Regions from separate parts of the Cupriavidus sp. 94F1 genome, predicted to be linked through region 3. Evidence: predicted binding sites of a transcription regulator. Region 3 holds the regulator's gene; each other region holds the start of a gene.
The links. The regulator sigma-54, encoded in region 3, starts transcription at its own class of promoters, with help from an activator protein. The targets are predictions, from matches to a motif close to TGGCANGNAANCTGCTTT.
Positions count from the first base shown of each region.

Region 1: AC3FJ6_RS24520 (ethanolamine ammonia-lyase subunit EutB) is a predicted target of sigma-54. The motif match lies at 1,257-1,274, and genes of this name have one in related genera.
Region 2: urtA (urea ABC transporter substrate-binding protein) is a predicted target of sigma-54. The motif match lies at 1,095-1,112, and genes of this name have one in related genera.

Region 1 is NZ_JBYOJT010000014.1:50,485-52,751, forward strand. Features, by position in the region: gene AC3FJ6_RS24520 (ethanolamine ammonia-lyase subunit EutB) at 1-1,195, opposite strand, end outside; gene AC3FJ6_RS24525 (AI-2E family transporter) at 1,378-2,267, shown strand, end outside.
Region 2 is NZ_JBYOJT010000002.1:615,777-618,043, forward strand. Features, by position in the region: gene cyoC (cytochrome o ubiquinol oxidase subunit III) at 1-434, shown strand, start outside; gene cyoD (cytochrome o ubiquinol oxidase subunit IV) at 435-785, shown strand; gene urtA (urea ABC transporter substrate-binding protein) at 1,176-2,267, shown strand, end outside.
Region 3 is NZ_JBYOJT010000003.1:14,427-16,693, forward strand. Features, by position in the region: gene lptB (LPS export ABC transporter ATP-binding protein) at 1-431, shown strand, start outside; gene AC3FJ6_RS07740 (RNA polymerase factor sigma-54) at 607-2,088, shown strand; gene hpf (ribosome hibernation-promoting factor, HPF/YfiA family) at 2,139-2,267, shown strand, end outside.

The DNA.
Region 1 (2,267 bases), on a different contig from region 3:
CGGCGCCCGGCACGCCCATGATGAAGTTGATGCCGGCCACGCCGAACAGCGTCAGCAGCGTGTCCATGTCGTCCTGGTCGGCCTCGGCGTGGTTCGTGTAGCAGACGTCGCAGCCCATCGGCACGCCCAGCAGCTTGCCGCAGAAATGGTCCTCCAGGCCGGCCCGGATGATCTGCTTGCCATCGTAGAGATACTCGGGGCCGATAAAGCCCACCACCGTATTGACCAGCAACGGCTCGAAGCGCCGCGCCACGGCATAGGCGCGGGCCTCCATGGTCTGCTGGTCGATCCCGTGGTGGGCGTTGGCCGACAGCGCGCTGCCCTGGCCGGTCTCGAAGTACATCACGCTGTGGCCCACCGTGCCGCGCGCCAGCGATAGCGCCGCCTGGCGCGCCTCGTCCAGCAGCGCCAGCGAGATGCCGAACGCCGCGTTGGCGGCCTGGCTGCCGGCCACCGACTGGAACACCAGGTCAACGGGCGCGCCCTGCTCCATGGCCCGCAGCGTATGGGTGACGTGGGTCAGCACGCACGATTGCGTGGGCACGTCGTAGCGCGTCCGGATATCGTCGATCAGCTTCAGCAGCGTGACGATGGTGCCCAGGTTGTCGCCGGCCGGATTGACGCCGATCGTGGCGTCGCCGCACCCGTAGAGCAGCCCATCGACGATGGACGCCGCGATGCCGCGCGGGTCGTCGGTCGGATGGTTGGGCTGCAGCCGCACGGCCAGGCGGCCGGGCAGGCCGATCGTGCCGCGAAAGCGCGTCACCACCTGGCATTTGCGCGCCACCGCCACCAGGTCCTGGTTGCGCATCAGCTTGCTGACGGCCGCCGCCATCTCCGGGGTGATACCGGGTGCCACCCGTGCCAGCGTGGCCGAATCGGTCTCGTGGCGCAGCAGCCAGTTGCGGAAGTCGCCCACGGTCAGGCTGGCGATCTCGGCAAAGGCCGCCGCATCGTGGCTGTCGACGATCAGCCGCGTGACCTCGTCGTCCTCGTACGGAATCAGCGCCTCGGTCAGGCAGCGGGCCAGCGGCATGTCGGCCAGCGCCATGCGGGCGGCCATCCGCTCTTCCTCGCTGGCGGCGGCGATGCCGGCCAGCGCGTCGCCCGAGCGCGCGGGGCTGGCGCGGGCCAGCAGCGTGCGCAGGTCGGCAAACACATGCCGGCGGACGCCGACGGTCTGGGTAAAGGCCATGGCAGGCGGTCTCCTGGCGCGGCTGCGCCGTCTTCTGCTCCCCAATATAGGCCACGGCGACGATGCAAGTTCCACGCCCGGAGCGGGCAGGATCGCTTGTCTGCGCAAGCTGTCTTGCCATTGTTACGCGCCACGTCGACAATCCGCCTACTCATTCCAATTCAATCGTGCTCAGCCGAGACATGCCGCAGCTGGAAAACCCGGAAGACCGCGCCAACCATGGCGCCCTGAACGACGCCACGTCCTCATCCCCGCCCTCCCCGTCATCGGCCCGCCCGCGCCTGGCGCCGGGAAGCGGGTTCAGCGTCACGGCGGTGTCCTATGTCCTGACCGCCGGCGCGCTGCTGCTGGTCATGCATGCCAACCTGGTGGCGGCGCTGCTGGCGGGGCTGCTGCTGTATTCGCTGGTCGACGTGCTGGCGCCCCGCCTGACCCATTCCCGGCGCGATGCGCTGGCCGTGGCCATCCTGTCCGCCATCATCGTGCTGGCCCTGACCGGCGGCATCTGGGCGCTGGTGCATTTCCTGAACGTGGACAGCGCCACCGTCGAGCGGCTGCTGGACCATGCCGCCGACATCATCGACCAGTCCCGGACCCAGCTGCCCACCTGGCTGAGCGATTACCTGCCCAGCGGCACCGAGGAACTGGTCACCACGCTGCTGGGCGCCATGCGCGAGCATGCCCAGATGGCGCAGCGGCTGGGCACCGATATCCTCCGCACCCTGCTGCATATCCTGCTGGGCCTGATCATCGGCGCCATGGTCGCGCTGTACCGCGCCATTTCACGGCCCAACCGCCGGCCGCTGGCCGGGGCGCTGATCGACCGCGCGCGCACGCTGCAGCAGTCGTTCGCCCAGTTCATCTTCGCCCAGATCCAGATCTCGTCGATCAACACCATCCTGACGTCGATCTACCTGCTGGTGGCGCTGCCGCTGTTCCACCAGCACCTGCCGCTGTCCAAGACACTGGTGGCCATCACCTTCGTTGCCGGGCTGCTGCCGGTGCTGGGCAACCTGATCTCGAACACGGCCATCGTGATCGCGTCGCTGTCGGTGTCGCTGCCGATCGCCAT
Region 2 (2,267 bases), on a different contig from region 3:
AGGAGCTGTTCGAGCTCAACTACGTGCTCGTGGAAACGGCAATCCTGCTGTTCTCGTCGATCACCTACGGCTTTGCCATGATGTCGATGCAGAACCAGCAGCGCGGCCGCGTGATGTTCTGGCTGGCCGTGACGTTCCTGCTGGGCGCAGGCTTCATGGCGATGGAAATCAACGAGTTCGCGCACCTGATCCATGAAGGTGCCGGCCCGAGCCGCAGCGCCTTCCTGTCGTCGTTCTTCACGCTCGTGGGCACCCACGGCCTGCACGTGGCAAGCGGCATGCTGTGGATGCTCGTGCTGATGTACCAGCTGTCGAAGAAGGGCCTGACCCCGGCCGTGGCCAAGCGCCTGAACTGCCTCAGCCTGTTCTGGCACTTCCTGGACGTGGTCTGGATCGGTGTGTTCACCGTGGTCTACCTGATGGGAGCAATGTAAATGGCACAGCAACACGCAAGCGCCGCCCATGGCGCGTCGCATGGCCACAGCAGCGTCAAGTCGTATGTGATCGGCTTCGTGCTGGCGGTGATCCTGACCGTGATCCCGTTCAAGATCGTGATGGACGGCTCGATCGACCGCGCCACCACGCTCTGGATCATCCTGGGCATGGCCGTGGTGCAGATCATCGTGCACCTGAAGTACTTCCTGCACCTGGACGGCTCGGATGGCCAGAAGTGGAACGTGATGGCACTGCTGTTCACCGTCCTGATCCTGTTCATCGTGCTGGCCGGCTCGCTCTGGATCATGCACAACATGAACGCCAACATGATGCCGTGGATGAGCAAGTGACCGTCGTCACCGGTATCTGAAGAAACGGGGCCCCTGCGGCCCCGTTTTTTATTGCATTTTTCCCCGGCCGCTTCAGGCCGCGGCGGGAGGGTGGGGCCGTGGGCCTCCCATCCGAAATCTTGCCGCTGGTGCGCCGCGCACCGATCCCCTTCCAGCCGTGCACCGCATCGGGCCGATGCACGTCGCCGGTGCATGCGTCCGTTCCTGCCCCTTCGCCCGCCCGGCACCTTACTGGTGCGCCCCTGCTCCGTCCCATCCGATTTGTCTCGCCGCCGTTGCCTGGCAACGGTTTGCGGTCGTTGCCGGGCTTGGCACGCAAGTTGCAGAAGCGTTACCCGGGGTGCGTAGTCCCTGACCACATACGACAAATTGGACAGAATGGGAGCTGCAATGAAACGACGTGACATGCTGAAGCTGTCGGCAGTAGCCGCCGCGGCGATGATCGGTACCAGCCCGCTGATGGCGCAGACGAAGGAACCGATCAAGGTCGGCATCCTGCATTCGCTGTCGGGCACCATGGCCATCTCCGAGACTTCGCTCAAGGACGTGGCGCTGATGACGATCGACGAGATCAACAAGAGCGGCGGCGTGCTGGGCCGCAAGCTCGAGCCCGTGGTGGTCGACCCCGCTTCCAACTGGCCGCTGTTCGCCGAGAAGGCCCGCCAGCTGATCACCAAGGACAAGGTAGCCGTGACGTTCGGCTGCTGGACGTCCGTGTCGCGCAAGTCGGTGCTGCCGGTCTATGAAGAGACCAACGCGTTGCTGTTCTACCCGGTGCAGTACGAAGGCGAGGAAATGTCCAAGAACGTGTTCTACACGGGTGCCGCGCCGAACCAGCAGGCCATCCCGGCCGTGGAATACCTGATGAGCAAGGAGGGCGGCGGCGCCAAGCGCTTCTTCCTGCTGGGCACCGACTACGTGTATCCGCGCACCACCAACAAGATCCTGCGCGCGTTCCTGAAGAGCAAGGGCGTGGCCGACAAGGACATCGAAGAGGTCTACACCCCGTTTGGCCATAGCGACTACCAGACCATCGTCGCCAACATCAAGAAGTTCTCGCAGGGCGGCAAGACGGCCGTGATCTCGACGATCAACGGCGACTCCAACGTGCCGTTCTACAAGGAACTGGGCAACGCCGGCCTGAAGGCCAAGGACGTGCCGGTGGTGGCCTTCTCGGTGGGCGAGGAAGAACTGCGCGGCATCGACACCAAGCCGCTGGTGGGCCACCTGGCCGCCTGGAACTACTTCATGTCGGTCAAGAACGGCGAGAACGACGCGTTCAAGAAGCAGTGGGCGGCATGGGTCAAGGCCAACAACCTGCCCGGCGGCGACAAGCGCGTGACCAACGACCCGATGGAAGCCACCTACGTCGGTATCCACATGTGGGCCCAGGCCGTGAAGAAGGCCGGCACCACCGACGTGGACAAGGTGCGCGCCGCCATGTACGGCCAGACCTTCAAGGCGCCGGACGGCTTCACGCTG
Region 3 (2,267 bases):
TGGAACTGCAGGTGGAAAACGGCAAGCCGCTGCCCAAGGCCGAAATCGAACGCCGCCTGGATTCGCTGCTCGACGACCTGCAGATCGCCCATCTGCGCAACAACCCGGCGCTGTCGCTGTCGGGCGGCGAGCGCCGCCGCGTGGAAATCGCGCGTGCGCTGGCGTCGTCCCCGCGCTTCATCCTGCTCGACGAACCGTTCGCCGGCGTGGACCCGATCGCCGTGGGCGAAATCCAGCGCATCGTGAGCTTCCTGAAGGCGCGCAATATCGGCGTGCTGATCACCGACCATAACGTGCGCGAAACGCTGGGTATCTGCGACCACGCGTACATCATCAGCGAAGGCACCGTGCTGGCCGCCGGCCAGCCCGAGGAAATCATCGCCAACGAGTCGGTGCGCCGCGTCTATCTGGGCGAGAACTTCCGCATGTAAGACCGTGCCGCCTCCGCGGCCACACTGCCGACAGGTTTTCGGCAGGTCATCGGCAGGTCATTTTTACCGCACTTGCCCGCGGCTATTTCAAAGCCGTTGCCGATCAGGAAGCCGAAGCGATAGGTTGTAGCAAATTCCGTTCCAACAACGGAAAGATGCGCATAGAATAGGTCGCATGAAACCTTCGCTTCAGCTCCGCCTCTCCCAACATCTGGCCCTCACGCCGCAACTGCAGCAGTCCATCCGGCTGCTTCAGCTTTCCACGCTCGAACTGCAACAGGAGGTGGAACAGGCGCTGACGGAAAACCCGCTGCTGGAACGCGAGAACGACTGGATCGAAAGCCCGCTGCGCGTGGCGGCTGACGGCTCCGTCAATCTGCAAAGCGCCCCGGCGCCGGCCCCGTCCGAACCGCAGGCCAACGGCGACGATCGCAGCGAACATGCGTCCGGCGGCGAGGAAGAAGGCTTCAGCGATTCCGGTGCCGAGGACTACGGCAACGACTGGAGCCTCGACGACTTCGCGCGCCGCCCGCAGAACGACGAAGACGAAAAGACGCCGATGCAGTTGCGCGATGCGGATCCCACGCTGCGCGAGTACCTGATGGAACAGCTGACGCCGCTCAAGATTTCGGCGCGCGACAAGGGCCTGGCCATCTTCCTCATCGAATCGCTCGACGACGACGGATACCTGAGTGCGTCACTCGAGGAAATCTGCACCGAACTGCCCGAAGAACTCGAATTCGAGGTGGAAGAAGTACAGGCGATGCTGACGCTGCTGCAGAGCTTCGATCCGCCCGGCGTGGGCGCGCGCAATGCCGCCGAATGCCTGAGCCTGCAATTGAAACGGTTGCAGCATCCTCAGCGCGAACTGGCCCTGTCCATCGTCAATCACCATCTTGAACTGCTGGCGGTCAGGGATTACACGCGCCTCAAGAAAGCGCTGCAGGTGGACGACATTGCACTAAAGGCGGCGCACGACCTGATCCGCTCGCTGGCACCGTACCCAGGACATGCGTACAGCCGCCCCGAGGCCGATTTCGTGGTGCCGGACGTGTTCGTGCGCAAGAGCGGCAGCGGCTGGATTGCCCAGCTGAATCCGGATGTGATGCCGCGCCTGCGCATCAACGACATGTACGCGCAGATCTTGCGCGGTGCAAAAGGCGAAGCGGGGGCTGCGGGACTGCAACAAAAGCTGCAGGAAGCGCGGTGGCTTATCAAGAACATCCAGCAAAGATTCGACACGATCCTGCGTGTGGCGCAGGCAATTGTGGAGCGTCAGAAGAACTTTTTTTCGCACGGCGAAATAGCGATGCGGCCCTTGGTTTTGCGGGAAATTGCCGATACACTCGGTTTACATGAGTCGACCATTTCCCGGGTGACCACGAACAAATACATGGCCACGCCAATGGGTACTTTCGAGTTGAAGTACTTCTTTGGTAGCCACGTCTCCACGGAGACGGGCGGCGCGGCCTCTTCCACGGCGATCCGCGCGCTGATCAAGCAACTGATAGGAGCCGAAGAACCCAGGAATCCTCTTTCCGACAGCCGCATCGCCGAATTGCTGGGCGAACAGGGCTTTGTGGTCGCACGCCGCACGGTGGCCAAATATCGCGAAGCACTGAAGATCCCCGCAGTCAATCTCCGCAAGTCTTTGTAGCCGAGCCGCAACCGCCTGCCTGGTGCGGCTCTTTCAGAAGGAGAAGCGCTATGAACTTCAAGATCAGTGGACACCACCTCGACATCACGCCGCCGCTGCGTGAGTATGTGGAAACGAAACTGGAGCGAATTGTCAGGCATTTCGATCAGGTCATTGGCGTGAGCGTGCTGCTATCTGTC